Regions from separate parts of the Bacillus sp. 0209A genome, predicted to be linked through region 2. Evidence: a T-box and tRNA genes for the amino acid it is inferred to sense, from the RefSeq annotation. Region 2 holds a T-box; the other holds one or more tRNA genes.
The links. A T-box is a leader RNA that pairs with one kind of tRNA and senses whether it is charged. The one in region 2 lies ahead of glyQ (glycine--tRNA ligase subunit alpha), so its partner is inferred to be a tRNA-Gly.
Positions count from the first base shown of each region.

Region 1 (7,705 bases), on a different contig from region 2:
CACCCGGCACCAGTTCTTCCGCTGATTTCACCCGCACCGCACGCAGGCCGGCCTTTGAATTCGACAAAAACATTTTCATAGAATGAGCCACCGTCCAGCTGTAGCTCCATGAACTTTGTTTCATCCACCAGCCTGACCCTCTGTTTGGATGGCCGCGCATCGGTGCGTCTCCCGCATGAAGACACTGAGAAATAAAATTCGTGCAGTTATCGCTGAAATTTTTATAAGCCGGGTTGCGCTTGTTCCAAAATTTCTCGGCATATTGCACAGCACCGAGACGATCGTATTGAAATGCCCTGCCAAACGCTTCTCTTTCCTCTTGAGAATAGTCAATAATGCTGGTCCCTTCATGAAATCCAGCCGGCTTTTTCTCAATTTCCTGATCACTAATTAAAATGTGATCATAAAGGAAAGCCACCCGCTCCTCTATGTGCTCTTCCATATACAAGCTGTCGTCCTGCTCCTTACACACGTATTCATAATGGATGGTATACATCATGCAGGTCGTTCCGTCATCCTCAATCCGCGCATGACCGATGACGGCCTTCGCTTTCGCTTTTACGATATCAACTTTACGCTTTTCCAGAAGCTTCTTCTTTCGCTCCATGACTTCTAGGTCTCCGACTTCAGACTCCTGTCTCATAGCATGCCCGTTCACCAAATAGCTCAGCCGCTCCTCCGCTAATTGTTCTAATATGTGCTTCAAGCTCACCCCACCCGCCATACTTTGTTATAGAGAAAAAACACTTGGATGCATCTCAAGTGTTTTTGCCTTCTGTTCTATACGTATGTCAGGACAGGCCTTGTTTAGTCATGCCAGAAGCTTTTAGCAACTCAATTCCTTTTTCAATTTCCTGATTTGCCTCTTCATCCTTCTCTTTTTCCAACGCTTTTTCAAGCTCTTCCGCGTATGCATGGTCTCCGATTTTACCGATCGCCCATGCAGCTGTTCCTCTGATAACAGGACGCGGGTCCTTATGCATCAGTTCCGTCAATTCAGGCAGTGCGGAAGCATCTTTAAAATGGGCAAGGGCGAGAATGGCGTTTCTCTGAATCGGTTTCTTCCCGCGCCAAGAACCTGAAACATGTCCGAATTTCTCCTTAAATTCCCGGTTGCTGATGGTTAAGAGCGGCTTCAATAACGGCTTAGCAATCTCAGGATCAGGCTCCATTTCCGGATGAAGATGAAAGTCCTTCCCTTTATTAAGAGGACACACCGTTTGGCACGTATCGCACCCATACAGACGGTTTCCGATCTTTGTACGGAATTCATCAGGCAAAAATCCTTTCGTCTGGGTCAGAAAAGAGATGCAGCGCTGCGCATTCAGCTGTCCCGGATTGACCAGTGCTCCCGTCGGGCAGGCGTCCAGACATTTCGTGCAGGAGCCGCACATGTCTTCAATCGGCACATCGGGTTCAAAAGGTATATTTGTGATCATTTCCGCTAAATACACATAAGAACCATACTCAGGCGTTGTGATCATACAGTTTTTCGCGCTGAATCCGATACCCGCACGCTCCGCAACCGCCCGATCAGATAATTCACCTGTATCGACCATTGACTTGGTTCTGATATCCTCATGCTTGCTTCTCAGAAATTCCTCCAGCAGATCGAGCTTTTCCCTTAGCACATCGTGATAGTCTTTGCCCCAGGAGGCTCTGCAAAAAATGCCCCTGCGCTCAGTTCTCGTGCTTCTCGGCGCATCCTTCATTCTAGAAGGATATGCGAGAGCAATCGCCACAATTGATTTCGCTTTCGGCAAAAGCAGCTTCGGCGTCACCCTTTTCTCGATATCCGGCTCTTCAAAGCCGGAGAGGTAGCCGAGTGATTCTTGAAGAATCAAACGGTCTTTTAAACTGTCAAAAGTATCAGCGGTCGTAAAACCAATCTTGTCCACGCCAATGCTTTTCGCGTATTCAATTAATTCTTCTTTGAGCTGATAAATGTTCATGCTTTGCACAGCCTCCTTTCTTTGTGATAAAACGATACAGCGTTTATAATAGGTTGATATCCCGTATCTGGAGTGAATGCTTGTGAATATCAAACTTGATTCTGTTATTACTGAACGTGCGCCCGGCTTACACGCGGCGGCTGTGATTTATGAGAATATCGAAGTTGGTTCCTCTCCGCAAATGCTGAAAGGCAGGCTTCGCCTATTTCAAGAATCCTTGTTTTTTGATTATGCGGACGGCGGAATATCCGATGAACCCTTCGTCAAGGAATGGCGAGAACTTTTTAAACAGCTTACCCCTTCATTTGAGGGAGAAACAACTCCAATGGAGGACATGCTGATCCCGATATCCAAAGAACAATTCCTGGAAAGCAAGGATTCAGCCCATGACACCATCGATTTTTTCGCATTAAAATATTCTCTGCCCATTATGATTTATGACGCCGGAAAGCTTCATGAGCCAGTCCGAATCTCGTTGGGAGAAAAAGAAAACATCCTGCTTTTCTCTGATGAAAACGGCATATTTGGCGATTTCAAAAACAGCGTCAATCGCTTTCCCGTTACTAACGAGACCAAGAACATGCTGCAAATCATCTTTTTCCCGCCATCCATAAAAAAAAGCAGCGCTGTTAAACTCTTATCATCATTAACGAAAATGTTTGAACAAATTCACGGCGGCGCCCATACAGTACATTGGCTTACGTAAAAGAACACAGATAATGTGTTCTTTTTTACATAAAAAAACGCAATACTTCGTTTATCTAAGAAACGAAACACTGCGTTAATAACGTATGTATGGAGCGGGTGATGAGAATCGAACTCACGACATCAGCTTGGAAGGCTGAGGTTTTACCACTAAACTACACCCGCATTTGTGATAGTCAGTAACAGTATTGCTCTGACTTTTTTTATATTACACGTTTATTGATTTTTCGTCAAGGGAGTATAAAAATTTTGTCGAAAAAATGTTTTCTTTTTGTAAAGTTGTTAAGTTGCATTTACATAATGTTAAATATACTATACAATATAATCAAATGAGATTGTGAAGGGGACAGACGTCATGATGAAAAATAAAGTGAAAGAGCTGAGGGCGCGTTTGGGCTATTCTCAGGAAAAACTCGGAGAAACAGTCGGCGTCACAAGACAAACGGTGGCAGCTATCGAAAAAGGCGACTATGTTCCCTCACTGTTGTTAGCACTAAAAATCTGCAAAGCTTTCTCCATGAAAATGGAGGATGTCTTTTGGTTAGAGGAGGAATACTAAGATGAGCATGAAAACAAAAGCAGCTTTTCAACTAGTTTTGTTTGGCCTTGCATGCTGGACGCTGATTGCATACTTTAAAGCCTCTGAAGGCATAGCGGCCTTTTCCCGTACAAAGAGCGGCGAGATGGTGTTTGAATTAAACCTCACTCCCTTTATTCTGTTTATTGCGGCGGCTGCGGTTTATATGTACTTGCATAAGAAAAGCCGTCCTGCCCGAAAGCAGCTTCTCCTGCCTGATGAATTTGAAGAGCAGGATGAAAGAGAGCAGATGATGACGGCAAAAGCATGCCGCGCGTCTTATATCGCCGTCTATTTCTCGCTTCCTGCCGCAGCGGTTCTTCTCATTTTTTATCCGCTTTTTCAATCGCATATTCCGTTTTTCCCAATTATTATTGTGTTTATCATCATGATCATCCAGCACCTATCCTACGTCATCGCTTTCAAGAAAAACGAAAAAAACTCCGGCGCGCTGTAATCGGCCGGAGTTTTTTCTTACCAGCTCGCTTTTTTCACACCGGGAATCTGGCCTTTATGAGCCAGCTCCCTGAAAGCGATTCTGGACATTTTAAACTTCCTCATATATCCTCTCGGGCGCCCTGTTACCATGCAGCGATTGTGGAGCCTTCCCGGTGCCGAATCTCTCGGCAGCTTGCTGAGTGCCTCGTAATCTCCTTTTTCTTTCAGCTCGCGTCTAATATCAGCGTATTGTTCAACAAGCTGCTGGCGTTTTAACTCTTTTGCCACTTTTGATTTTTTAGCCAAGTCACATAGCCTCCTTTTTAAATCGAAATTATTACGATTTAAAATGTATCACGCACGATTCAAAAAAGCAAGTATACCGCTTTGTAAAACAGACGGCCTGAAGCCGCCCGTTTCTAATGATGCAATTCCACATAATACAGTAGCGCATCTTGATGCTTAATGAGCTCTTTTTTGTGTTCAGAGGTGTGCATTGGTTCGTCAGTCCCTTTAATACTGCTGCCGATCAATACAGGTTTTTCGAAAGAAATCGGTTCAGCCGACGAAATCTTCTGAGTCACTCCCTGTGCCGCGCTATCATCACGCCGAAACGACGAATCAGCCGCAATATTTCCTTGTTTATCCACAATTCCAAAATGAACGGTGCTCAGTTTATTCTTACCTTCTCCCTCCTCATTCTCAAAGCAAACAAATTGTAATGAATCGGGTTTTTCCTCCGAGTAATCTGCACTTACCGGTCCAATGGTTTCAAGAAGTTTTCCATTTTGATAATGCTCTATATACATTTCAGCTCCAGAAATGCTATCGCTGATATTTGCGACCTCGGCAGTGAAGGTTTGTGAGGCTGCAACATCCATTCTATTTTTTTCGAGATCTGACATATCCGCCTCTTTGATTTCCATTTGTTTTGTATCTTCGCATGCTGACAGCATAGCAATCAGGCAAATGATTGTTGTGCTTATCAATGTTTTCAGAAAATCAGCTCCCTTCTTTACATATCATACCATGTGTTCAAGTGCTGTGTTTTACTTAAACCGGCGCCTTATTGGCAGAAGCAAAAGCCAAGTAAGTCTGCAAAATAAACACTTTTCTAAGTGAGGATACCAGTCATAAACCAACTCTAATTAAGCGAGATTTTGTCTGCCTGTTTATCACTTACTCTGCTTGTTTCGCAAATAGAAAAGAAAAAATCATTACCACACAAATTTTCATTGTTTTAAAGACTGTTATGACAGGGGTTTATCATCATTTTCAATACTAGATATCGCTTAATAGAGATAACTATTTTATAATGATTATAAAATAATATTGACTTTTTACTTAGAGATGATATTATGTTCTTATAAATTCCAAGAGGTGATCACATGAGTTCAAATAAACTGACAACTAGCTGGGGCGCCCCGGTTGGAGATAACCAAAATTCAATGACTGCCGGTTCTCGCGGACCAACTTTAATCCAAGATGTACACTTACTCGAAAAATTGGCCCATTTCAATAGAGAACGTGTTCCTGAGCGTGTTGTTCACGCCAAAGGAGCAGGCGCTCACGGATATTTTGAAGTAACAAACGATGTAACAAAATACACGAAAGCCGCTTTCCTTTCTGAAGTCGGCAAACGCACACCGTTGTTCATCCGTTTCTCAACAGTTGCCGGTGAACTTGGCTCGGCTGACACAGTTCGCGACCCGCGCGGATTTGCCGTTAAATTTTATACTGAAGAAGGAAACTATGACATCGTCGGTAACAATACACCGGTATTCTTTATCCGCGATGCGATTAAGTTCCCTGATTTCATCCATACACAAAAAAGAGATCCAAAAACACACTTGAAAAACCCTACAGCTGTATGGGATTTCTGGTCACTTTCACCCGAATCGCTTCACCAAGTGTCGATTCTGATGTCTGATCGCGGGATTCCTGCGACACTTCGCCACATGCACGGCTTTGGAAGCCATACATTCAAATGGACCAATGCCGAAGGCGAAGGCGTATGGATTAAATATCACTTTAAAACAGAACAAGGCGTGAAAAACCTTGATGTTAATACCGCTGCAAAAATTGCCGGTGAAAACCCAGATTATCATACAGAAGATCTTTTCAACGCGATAGAAAACGGTGATTTCCCCGCATGGAAACTATATGTGCAAATCATGCCTTTAGAAGATGCAAATACGTATCGCTTCGATCCGTTTGATGTCACAAAAGTTTGGTCTCAAAAAGACTATCCGTTAATCGAAGTCGGGCGTATGGTGCTTGACAGAAATCCAGAAAACTACTTTGCAGAAGTAGAACAAGCTACATTCTCACCTGGAACACTTGTGCCCGGTATTGATGTTTCTCCTGATAAAATGCTTCAAGGCCGGCTGTTTGCTTATCATGATGCACACCGCTACCGTGTTGGCGCAAACCATCAAGCGCTGCCAATCAACCGCGCACGCAACGAAGTGAACAATTATCAGCGTGACGGACAAATGCGCTTTGATAACAACGGCGGCGGATCTGTATATTACGAGCCTAACAGCTTCGGCGGCCCGAAAGAGTCACCTGAGGATAAACAAGCAGCATATCCGGTAAAAGGAATCGCTGACAGCGTAAGCTATGATCACAACGATCACTACACACAAGCCGGTGACCTCTATCGTTTAATGAGCGAGGATGAGCGTGCCCGCCTTGTTGAAAACATCGTAAACGCCATGAAACCGGTAGAAAAAGAAGAAATCAAACTTCGCCAAATCGAGCATTTCTGCAAAGCCGATCCTGAATTCGGAAAACGCGTGGCTGAAGGCCTAGGATTGCCGATTAAAAAAGATGCTTAAGAGATGCAAAAACCCGCTGTGCAATTAGCGGGTTTTTTATTTAGTTACGCACTTCGTATGCTTCATATCAATTTCCTCCATGGGCATCGCACTTCATAACCTCTCGTTTGTTTTCAAAATCAGAGCTTAAACGGCAAAATCTTATTCCCATTAATACAAAAAAAGGCCCTTATCTAAAAGATAAGAGCCTTCGGTGCCCCGATCAAAAATGCTGAAATTAGTTCACTGGCAATCTTTTATTTGTAAAGCTGGCTGCCTTGATTTACAAATTCTTCGGCTTTTTCTTTCATCCCCTCTTCGATGGCATCCCATTCACTAAGCTCTTTGCCCTTCGCATAGTCGCGAATATCCTGAGAAATTCTCATGCTGCAAAACTTCGGACCGCACATTGAACAGAAATGAGCGGTTTTCGCTCCTTCTGCCGGCAAGGTTTCATCATGGTATTCAAGCGCTCTTTCCGGATCAAGAGATAGATGAAACTGGTCTCGCCAGCGGAATTCAAAGCGGGCTTTCGATAAAGCGTCATCCCTTATTTGCGCTCCGGGATGCCCTTTGGCAAGGTCAGCGGCATGCGCAGCAATTTTATATGTAATGACTCCTTCACGTACATCATCACGATTAGGCAGCCCCAAATGCTCCTTCGGCGTTACATAACAAAGCATGGCTGTCCCATACCAGCCGATCATCGCCGCTCCGATCGCTGAAGTAATATGGTCATAGCCCGGCGCAATATCTGTCGTCAGGGGTCCCAAGGTGTAAAAAGGCGCTTCTTTACAAATGTCCATTTGTTTATCGACGTTCTCTTTAATTTTATGCATCGGCACATGCCCTGGTCCCTCAATCATCACCTGAACATCATGCTTCCAGGCAATTTGCGTCAATTCTCCGAGAGTCTCCAATTCAGCAAACTGCGCTTCGTCATTGGCATCAGCGATTGATCCGGGGCGAAGCCCGTCCCCAAGAGAGAAAGCAATATCATACGCTTTCATGATTTCACAGATTTCTTCAAAATGAGTATACAAAAAGCTTTCCTGATGATGAGCCAGACACCACTGTGCCATAATCGCTCCCCCGCGTGACACGATTCCCGTTGTCCGTTTGGCGGTTAACGGCACATACCGCAGCAAAACACCCGCGTGAATCGTAAAATAATCCACCCCCTGCTCTGCCTGCTCGATCAGCGTATCACGGTA
Region 1 is NZ_JBAIZV010000001.1:1,113,346-1,121,050, forward strand. It holds gene V6D44_RS05075 (amidase domain-containing protein) at 1-724, opposite strand, end outside; gene queG (tRNA epoxyqueuosine(34) reductase QueG) at 792-1,952, opposite strand; gene V6D44_RS05085 (B3/B4 domain-containing protein) at 2,035-2,658, shown strand; tRNA gene V6D44_RS05090 (tRNA-Gly) at 2,749-2,822, opposite strand; gene V6D44_RS05095 (helix-turn-helix transcriptional regulator) at 3,016-3,216, shown strand; gene V6D44_RS05100 (hypothetical protein) at 3,218-3,691, shown strand; gene rpsN (30S ribosomal protein S14) at 3,709-3,978, opposite strand; gene V6D44_RS05110 (hypothetical protein) at 4,092-4,628, opposite strand; gene katA (catalase KatA) at 5,061-6,512, shown strand; gene thiC (phosphomethylpyrimidine synthase ThiC) at 6,749-7,705, opposite strand, start outside.
Region 1: it has a tRNA-Gly gene. The T-box ahead of glyQ (glycine--tRNA ligase subunit alpha) is inferred to sense a tRNA for this amino acid. The anticodon was not compared.

Region 2 (7,705 bases):
CCGGCGGGTCAACCTCAGGAACAATCGGAACATTGGCAACCTTCAGGCGCTTGTGGGCGAGATATTGAGACAGCGGTGTTTTAGACGTTCTCGATACGCCGATCAAAATGATATCTGCTTTTAAAATCCCTCTTGGATCCCGTCCATCATCGTATTTAACTGCAAACTCGATGGCCTCCACTTTTTTGAAATAGTCTTCATCAAGCTGGCGCACCCGCCCTGGTTCGTATTTCGCTGTTAAACCGTAGGCCGTTTCCATTTTATCAATTAACGGGCCGATAATATCATAATATAAAACATTTGCTTTTTCCGCTTCTGCAATCAAATATTCTCTTATTTCCGGCACCACGAGTGTAAAACAAATAATGCCGCCGTCTGCCGTGGCGAGTGAAATCACTTCATTGATCGTGCCTATATCTTCAACATAAGGAATTCTTCTGACATGTGTATCGTCCGCTGACCCGTTAAATTGGCTGAGTGCTGCTTTTACTACCAATTCAGCCGTTTCACCGACAGAATCTGATACGACATAGATGATGCGGTTATTCATATTATCCCCCCGTTAGTTTGCGATGTTATAGGATTTCATTTTCTGATAAACTGACAAGTATTTTTGTCATATTCGTTTTTGTCACTCTGCCGATCACTTCAAAGCCTTTATCGGTATCTTTGATAACAGGCAGTGCATCAATTTGTTTTTCTATCAAGTGCTTTGCAATGTCCATCACATAATCCTCGCGTCTGCAAACCGTAATGTTCGGCATCCTTGTCATGATGATATGAACAGGGACAGATGTAAGCTCCTGCTGGCCAATGCTCGCTCTCAGCAAGTCTTTTCGTGAAAGCACACCGACTAAAACAGCATCGCGGTCCACCACAAACAGAGTACCTACATCTTCTAAAAACATGGTGCAAATCGCATCGTACACAGAAACGTTTTCGTGAATCACAACGGGGATAGATTGAAAGTCTTTCACCTGAAGCTTTTTGAGTTTATCTGCCAAAAGCTGGGTGCCGGTTTTCCCTGTGTAGAAATAACCGACTCTCGGGCGCGCCTCGAGGAATCCTGACATGGTGAGTATGGCTAAATCCGGACGCAATGTTGCCCTGGTTAGGTTCAGCTTTTCTGCAATATGCTCCCCTGTAATCGGCCCGTTTTCTTTTACAATCTGCAAAATATGTTCTTGCCGTTTATTTAGTTCGATCGTACTCACCACCTTTTCACTTCATATCTATGTAAAGAAATAATAATCCATATTATATCGTAAATATCTTGTAATCAAACAAAAAAACTTATAAATGGGGAAAAGACGATTACCGATCACACAGCAACCGCCTTTTCTATCTTTATTTTACAATAAGGGCATTCATATTCGCAAAGGACTTGATCTCATCCGCCAAGCTTATCATTTGCGCTAAACGGTTTGCCTTTAATGTCTCGTTATGTGCTATAACCATTGTATGGTCGAAGTAAGCATCGATTGGTTCTTTTAAGGCTGCAAGTGAAGCAAGCGCCGCCTCGTAATCTTTTTTGCTGAAGTTTTCCTGCAGGTTTTGCTTCGCTGTTTGGTAGGCATCAAACAGGTTTGCTTCGTATTCATTTTCAAACAGATCAGGCTGAATGTCTCCGCGGACTCCTTTTTTGCTGATAGAGATGACTCGGCCTAATGCTTCCGCTGTTTCCTTAAAGCCTGGTGCACCAAGCTTTTGTTCCAGCACTTGTGCTTTATGCAGCGCTGAGTACGGCTCAAGCTTAGAGCTTTCCAGCACGGCGTCGATGACATCGTGTCTGATTTGTTCAGCATTCAAGACATATTTCAGACGCTGAGTGAAGAAATCCAGCAGTTCATTTTCTTTTTCCGTTTGTACGAAAGTAAGCAGCTCTTCAAACGAAATTCCCCAGTTGCGGTCAAGAAGAATCGCAACAATACCGCTCGCTTGGCGGCGCAGGCCGTAAGGATCCTGTGAACCAGTCGGAATTACGCCGATAGAGAAGAATGAAGCGATTGTATCCAGCTTATCCGCCATTGCTACAACAGCTCCGGTGAAAGTAGAAGGCGTTTCTCCGCCTGCTGATCTAGGCATATAGTGTTCGTTTACTGCCGCAGCCACAGCTTCATCTTCTCCAAGCATTTTCGCATACTTTTCACCCATAATTCCTTGAAGCTCAGGGAATTCGTATATCATATGTGTGACAAGATCGAATTTAGAAATTTCAGCAGCCCGCTTCACATGTTTTAATGTATCTTCATCAGCCTGAAGACGGACGGCAAGCTTCTCTGCGATTGCAGTGACTCTTCTGACCTTATCAGCAAGAGAACCAAGCTCTTCATGGAAAACAATGTTCTCAAGCTTCTTCACATTTGCATCAATGTTTAATTTCTGATCTTCCTTGTAGAAGAATGAAGCATCAGATAAACGCGCGCGCAGCACTTTTTCATTGCCACGGGCTACATTTTCGATCGCGTGGCTGTTTCCATTTCGGACTGTGATAAAGTGAGGCAGCAAATCACCGTTTTTGTCTTTGACAGGGAAGTAGCGCTGATGCTCTTTCATTGTCGTGACAAGCACTTCCTCAGGAATTGTCAGAAACTCAGATTCAAATGAACCGTAAAGAGCTGTCGGGTATTCTACTAAATGATTCACTTCATCAAGAAGGTCTTCGTCTACTGGAATGTTCCAATTGTTTTCTGCGGCCATCGCTTCCAGCTGAGATTGAATCATATGTTTCCGGATGTTAGGGTCAGCGATGACATGCTGTTCTTTCAGCTGCTCTTCATAGGAAGAAGGTGATTCAATTGACACTTCATGTCCGAGGAAACGGTGTCCCTGTGTTGTCCGGCCAGACTCAACGTTTGTGATCGAAAATGGAATGACATCCTGTCCAAATAAAGCGGCAATCCATTTGATTGGCCGGATATAACGCAAATCTTCATTTCCCCAACGCATGTTTTTCGGGAAGTGCAAGCTCGTAACCAAACCGCTCAGTTCCGGCAGAAGCGACTTCGTTTCTTGTCCGGCTTGGAATTTTTGCACAAATACATACTCTGTGCCTTTTACTTCTTTGATGTACAGATCTTTCACGTCTGCGCCTTGGCCTTTTGAAAAGCCGATTGCCGCTTTTGTCCAGTTCCCGTCTGCATCAAGAGCAATTTTTTTCGCTGGCCCTTTTGCTTCTTCTTTTATATCATCCTGCTTTTCTGCTACATCCTTTACGAATACAGCTAGACGTCTAGGTGTATTGAAGAGCTTCACTTCACCGTGAGTGATATTTTTTTCTTTTAGCCAGCCTGTCAGCTTCTCTCCGAGCTGAACCATGCTGTCATTTAAAAAGCGCGCCGGCATTTCCTCTAATCCAATCTCTAAAAATAAATCCTGTTTACTCATGAGAAGCACCCTCCCCTTTAAGCATTGGGAACCCTAGTTTTTCTCGTTCCTCATAATAGGTTTTTGCTACTTTTCTCGCTAAATTCCGCACTCTTGCGATATAGCCTGTCCGCTCGGTAACTGAGATCGCACCTTTGGCGTCAAGCAGGTTGAAGGTGTGCGAGCATTTTAGCACATAGTCATATGCTGGATGAACAAGCCCGTTATCCATTTGTTTGATCGCTTCTTTTTCATACGTGCTGAACAATTGGAACAGCATATCGACGTCTGACGTTTCAAACGTATAAACGGAATGCTCGTATTCCGCCATCATGAATAAATCTTTTACTGTGAACCCTGACGTCCATTCCAAGTCGAACACATTCTCTTTATCCTGGATATAAGACGCGAGACGCTCAATTCCGTACGTAATCTCTACAGAAACTGGTTTACACTCTAGTCCTCCGACCTGCTGGAAATACGTAAATTGTGTAATTTCCATTCCGTCAAGCCATACTTCCCAGCCAAGACCCGCGCAGCCTAAAGACGGGTTCTCCCAGTTGTCTTCAACAAAGCGAATATCATGCTCAAGCGGATCAATTCCAAGAGCGCGCAAGGAATCTAAATACAGCTCTTGAATGTTATCAGGAGACGGTTTAATAATGACCTGAAACTGATGATGCTGATACAGTCTGTTCGGGTTCTCCCCGTAGCGGCCGTCGGCAGGCCGTCTGGAAGGCTCTACATAAGCCACTTTCCACGGCTCAGGGCCGATACTGCGCAAAAATGTATACGGGCTCATCGTGCCGGCCCCTTTTTCTACATCGTAAGCCTGCATAAGCACACAGCCCTGACTGGACCAATGCTGCTGCAAGGTTAGAATCATGTCTTGAATATTCATTTCAAGCACCTCCACTTTACTTTTCCTTTATCAGATGACTGCGGCGGCAACCAAAAAACTCCCGTCTCTATGCTTGCCAGCCGCAAACATAGGGACGAGAGTTCTCCCGCGGTTCCACCCTAGTTGCTGAGATCAAAATCCCAGCCTCTTTTTTTGAAATTGCTCAAGAATGCCTTTCGTTGCGTGCTCATCCCTTAGCTTACACCGCCCTAAGGTCGCTTTTATGAGGTAAACGCAAGTACTTCTTTCTCTCACTGCAACATATTTTATAATAAATGATCATATAAAAAGATGGACCAGATGTCAACTTTTGTTTTCACCCATAAGATGTTTCATGCTCTCCATTTGATCTAAAAAGCGCTTTGATTTTAAATATAACCCTGAGTATTCTTCATAATATAAATCAATCACTTGCTTCAATTCAGCTTTTGTTTCCTGTTTTAAGGAGACATTGCCCAGCCTTGATAGATCGAAGTAATAAAACAGTCTCAACAGCCTTGCCGTTTGCGGTTTAATCGGAACCCTGTAAGGATCTTTTTCAAAACAGCGGTGGCAAATAAAACCGTTATCACGGATAGAAAAATGAAAGCTCCCATCCTGGCTTTTACAATGCACACAGTGATTGAGCTCGGGATACAGCCCCATGACACCGAGCATTTTCATTTGAACGATAAAGATGATAACATCCGGGTCTGTTCCTTCGTTCAGCTGTTTAAGCGATTCTAAAATAAATTCAAACAAATAAGGGTTTGGCTTTTTTTCTTCAGTGCCTCTGTCGACTAACTCGGTAATATATGCAGCATATGCTGTTAAAAACAAATCTTCCCTGATGCCTCTCATGCTGAGGATCATTTCACCCTGCTGAAGTGTTCCGAGGCCGGTTGTTTTTTGCATTAAGAATGAACCATACAAAAAGGGCTGGCTGACTGCTGATAAACGGCTGTTCGTTTTTTTGGCGCCTCTTGCCATAACACCTACTTTTCCGTGTTCTCTTGTCAGTAAAGTAACGATTTTATTCGTCTCTCCGTAATCATTTGTGCGAAGAACGATTCCTTCACATTTTGTCAGCATTTCCGCACCTTCCTAAAGCAGGAGCGGCCAAGAGGTTTATAAAATTGGATAATCAAATCGGGCTAGCTCATCTTCTAGTTCTTCGGGTCTTTCTATGTTCTCTTTTTCCAGTTCTTTAAAAAGAAGATACGTATCAACATTTCCTGTTTGAGAAAATACGTTCCAGGTAAAATTCAACACAAGAAACCCACCTTTCTGTAGTTAAACTAGCTTACCTAAACTCCAAATTCTTACCTTTATCTTGACCTGATGTCCTCCATTTCATGTTAAACAAAATTTGTTAATGTATCCCTGATCCTGTGAGATAATGACACAGCTAGAGATTAATATTCATCCTCTTTAAAGCCAAAATCGCGCAGCTGGGACATTTTATTACGCCAGTCTTTCTGCACTTTGACCCATAATTCAAGGTAGACACGGGAGCCTAACAATGCTTCAATATCCGCTCTCGCTCTTTTTCCGACCTCTTTCAGCAGGCTTCCTTTTTTCCCGATCACAATGCCTTTCTGGGAATCCCGTTCGACCACAATCGTCGCCGCTACGTGTACAGAACCATTGTCCTGCCCTTTGATTGATTCGATGGCCACCGCAATGCTGTGCGGGATCTCTTCTCTTGTCAAATGCAGCACTTTTTCCCTGATGAGTTCGGAAATGATAAAGCGCTCCGGGTGGTCGGTTACCTGGTCACTCGGATAGAATTGCGGTCCTTCCGGCAAATACGCTTCAATCTGAGTGAGCAATGTTTCGATATTATTTCCTTCTAGAGCAGAAATCGGAACAACTTCCTTAAAAGGATAACGTCCGCGGTATTCGTCAATTAACAGTAGCAACTGATCGGGATGAATTTTGTCAATTTTGTTTACGATTAAAAATACAGGCGTGGACATATTCTGCAATTTCTCAATGATGAATTCGTCGCCCTTCCCGTAGCCTTCCTCGGCGTTGATCATAAACAAGACCAAATCGACTTCTTTTAATGTATTTTGCGCCACTTTCATCATAAAGTCCCCAAGCTTATGCTTAGGCTTATGAATCCCTGGTGTGTCAATAAAGATGGTTTGTGATGTACCTGTCGTCAGAACTCCTTGCACCTTGTTTCTCGTCGTTTGGGGCTTATCGCTCATGATAGCGATTTTTTGTCCAATGACTCTGTTCAAAAATGTAGACTTTCCAACGTTTGGTCTTCCAATAATAGATACAAATCCTGATTTAAAGCTTTCGTTCGTCATGTAAATCCTCCGATGAAAATGCGCCTGGCAATAATTCTTCCACAGTCATTTCTTTTATTTGTCCTTGTAAATTAGTCATCACGACAATAACGTCCTTTGTGCAAAGCTCAGAAATCACCTGGCGGCATGCTCCGCACGGAGATACCGGACCAGGGGTGTCAGCCGCAACGGCCAGCATCTGAAACTCTGTATCCCCTTCAGAAACAGCTTTAAATAAAGCGGTACGCTCAGCGCAATTGCACATGCTGTATGCCGCGTTCTCGATGTTGCAGCCTCTGTACACTTTTCCATCTTTGGTAAGAAGAGCGGCTCCGACTTGAAACTTGGAATACGGCACATACGCCATATCACGTGCTTTTAATGCTTCTGTTATCAATTCCTGTCTGTTCATGTGTACATGTTCCTCTCTTACCTATAAAATGGTACCGCTATCACTTTATATTTTACATAATCGCGCGCATTTTTTCACGCCCATTTCTAAAAATGTAAAATAAATGTAAGAATTTTCAATCTTACAGCTTTGGCAAAAAAATAAGTAAACCAATGATACACGAAATGACGGCAAAAACGCAAACAGCCCCTGCGGCAGCGTCCTTAGCCGCTTTAGCAAGTGGATGATGTTTGTCTGTTATTAAATCAACCGTATGTTCAATGGCTGTATTTAAAAGCTCTAGCGAAAGCATTCCGCCGATCAAAAGGAAAATAATCGCCCACTCAATCAGACTGAGCCCCACGAGGAAGCCGCAAATGAGAACAGCACACACGGCTGCAGCATGAAACTGGAAATTACGTTCCGTCCGCGCTGTTTCCCGGATGCCTCGGCCTGCATGCACGAAGCTTTTGAAGAATCGCTGCAGCTCATTTCTATGATCTCTTGAGTCCATAGGCGTCCAGCAAATCCTTTTGCTTAGTAAACATCTCCTCTTCTTCCTCTTTCGTCATATGGTCATATCCTAAAAGATGCAGAAATCCATGCACGGCAAGAAATCCGAGCTCTCGCTTAAAAGAATGGTTATATTCTTCGGCCTGCTCCCTTGTGCGGTCCGCACTGATGATAATATCACCTAAAACCGGGGGCATTTCCGCGCCCAAAATTTCGACCTCGCCCTCGCCCTCCTCTTCAAGAGCGAATGAGATG
Region 2 is NZ_JBAIZV010000003.1:458,052-465,756, forward strand. It holds gene V6D44_RS13105 (pyruvate, water dikinase regulatory protein) at 1-550, opposite strand, end outside; gene ccpN (transcriptional regulator CcpN) at 576-1,214, opposite strand; gene glyS (glycine--tRNA ligase subunit beta) at 1,348-3,387, opposite strand; gene glyQ (glycine--tRNA ligase subunit alpha) at 3,380-4,267, opposite strand; T-box leader at 4,355-4,531, opposite strand; gene recO (DNA repair protein RecO) at 4,571-5,338, opposite strand; gene V6D44_RS13130 (YqzL family protein) at 5,375-5,518, opposite strand; gene era (GTPase Era) at 5,662-6,567, opposite strand; gene V6D44_RS13140 (cytidine deaminase) at 6,548-6,958, opposite strand; gene V6D44_RS13145 (diacylglycerol kinase family protein) at 7,080-7,451, opposite strand; gene ybeY (rRNA maturation RNase YbeY) at 7,432-7,705, opposite strand, start outside.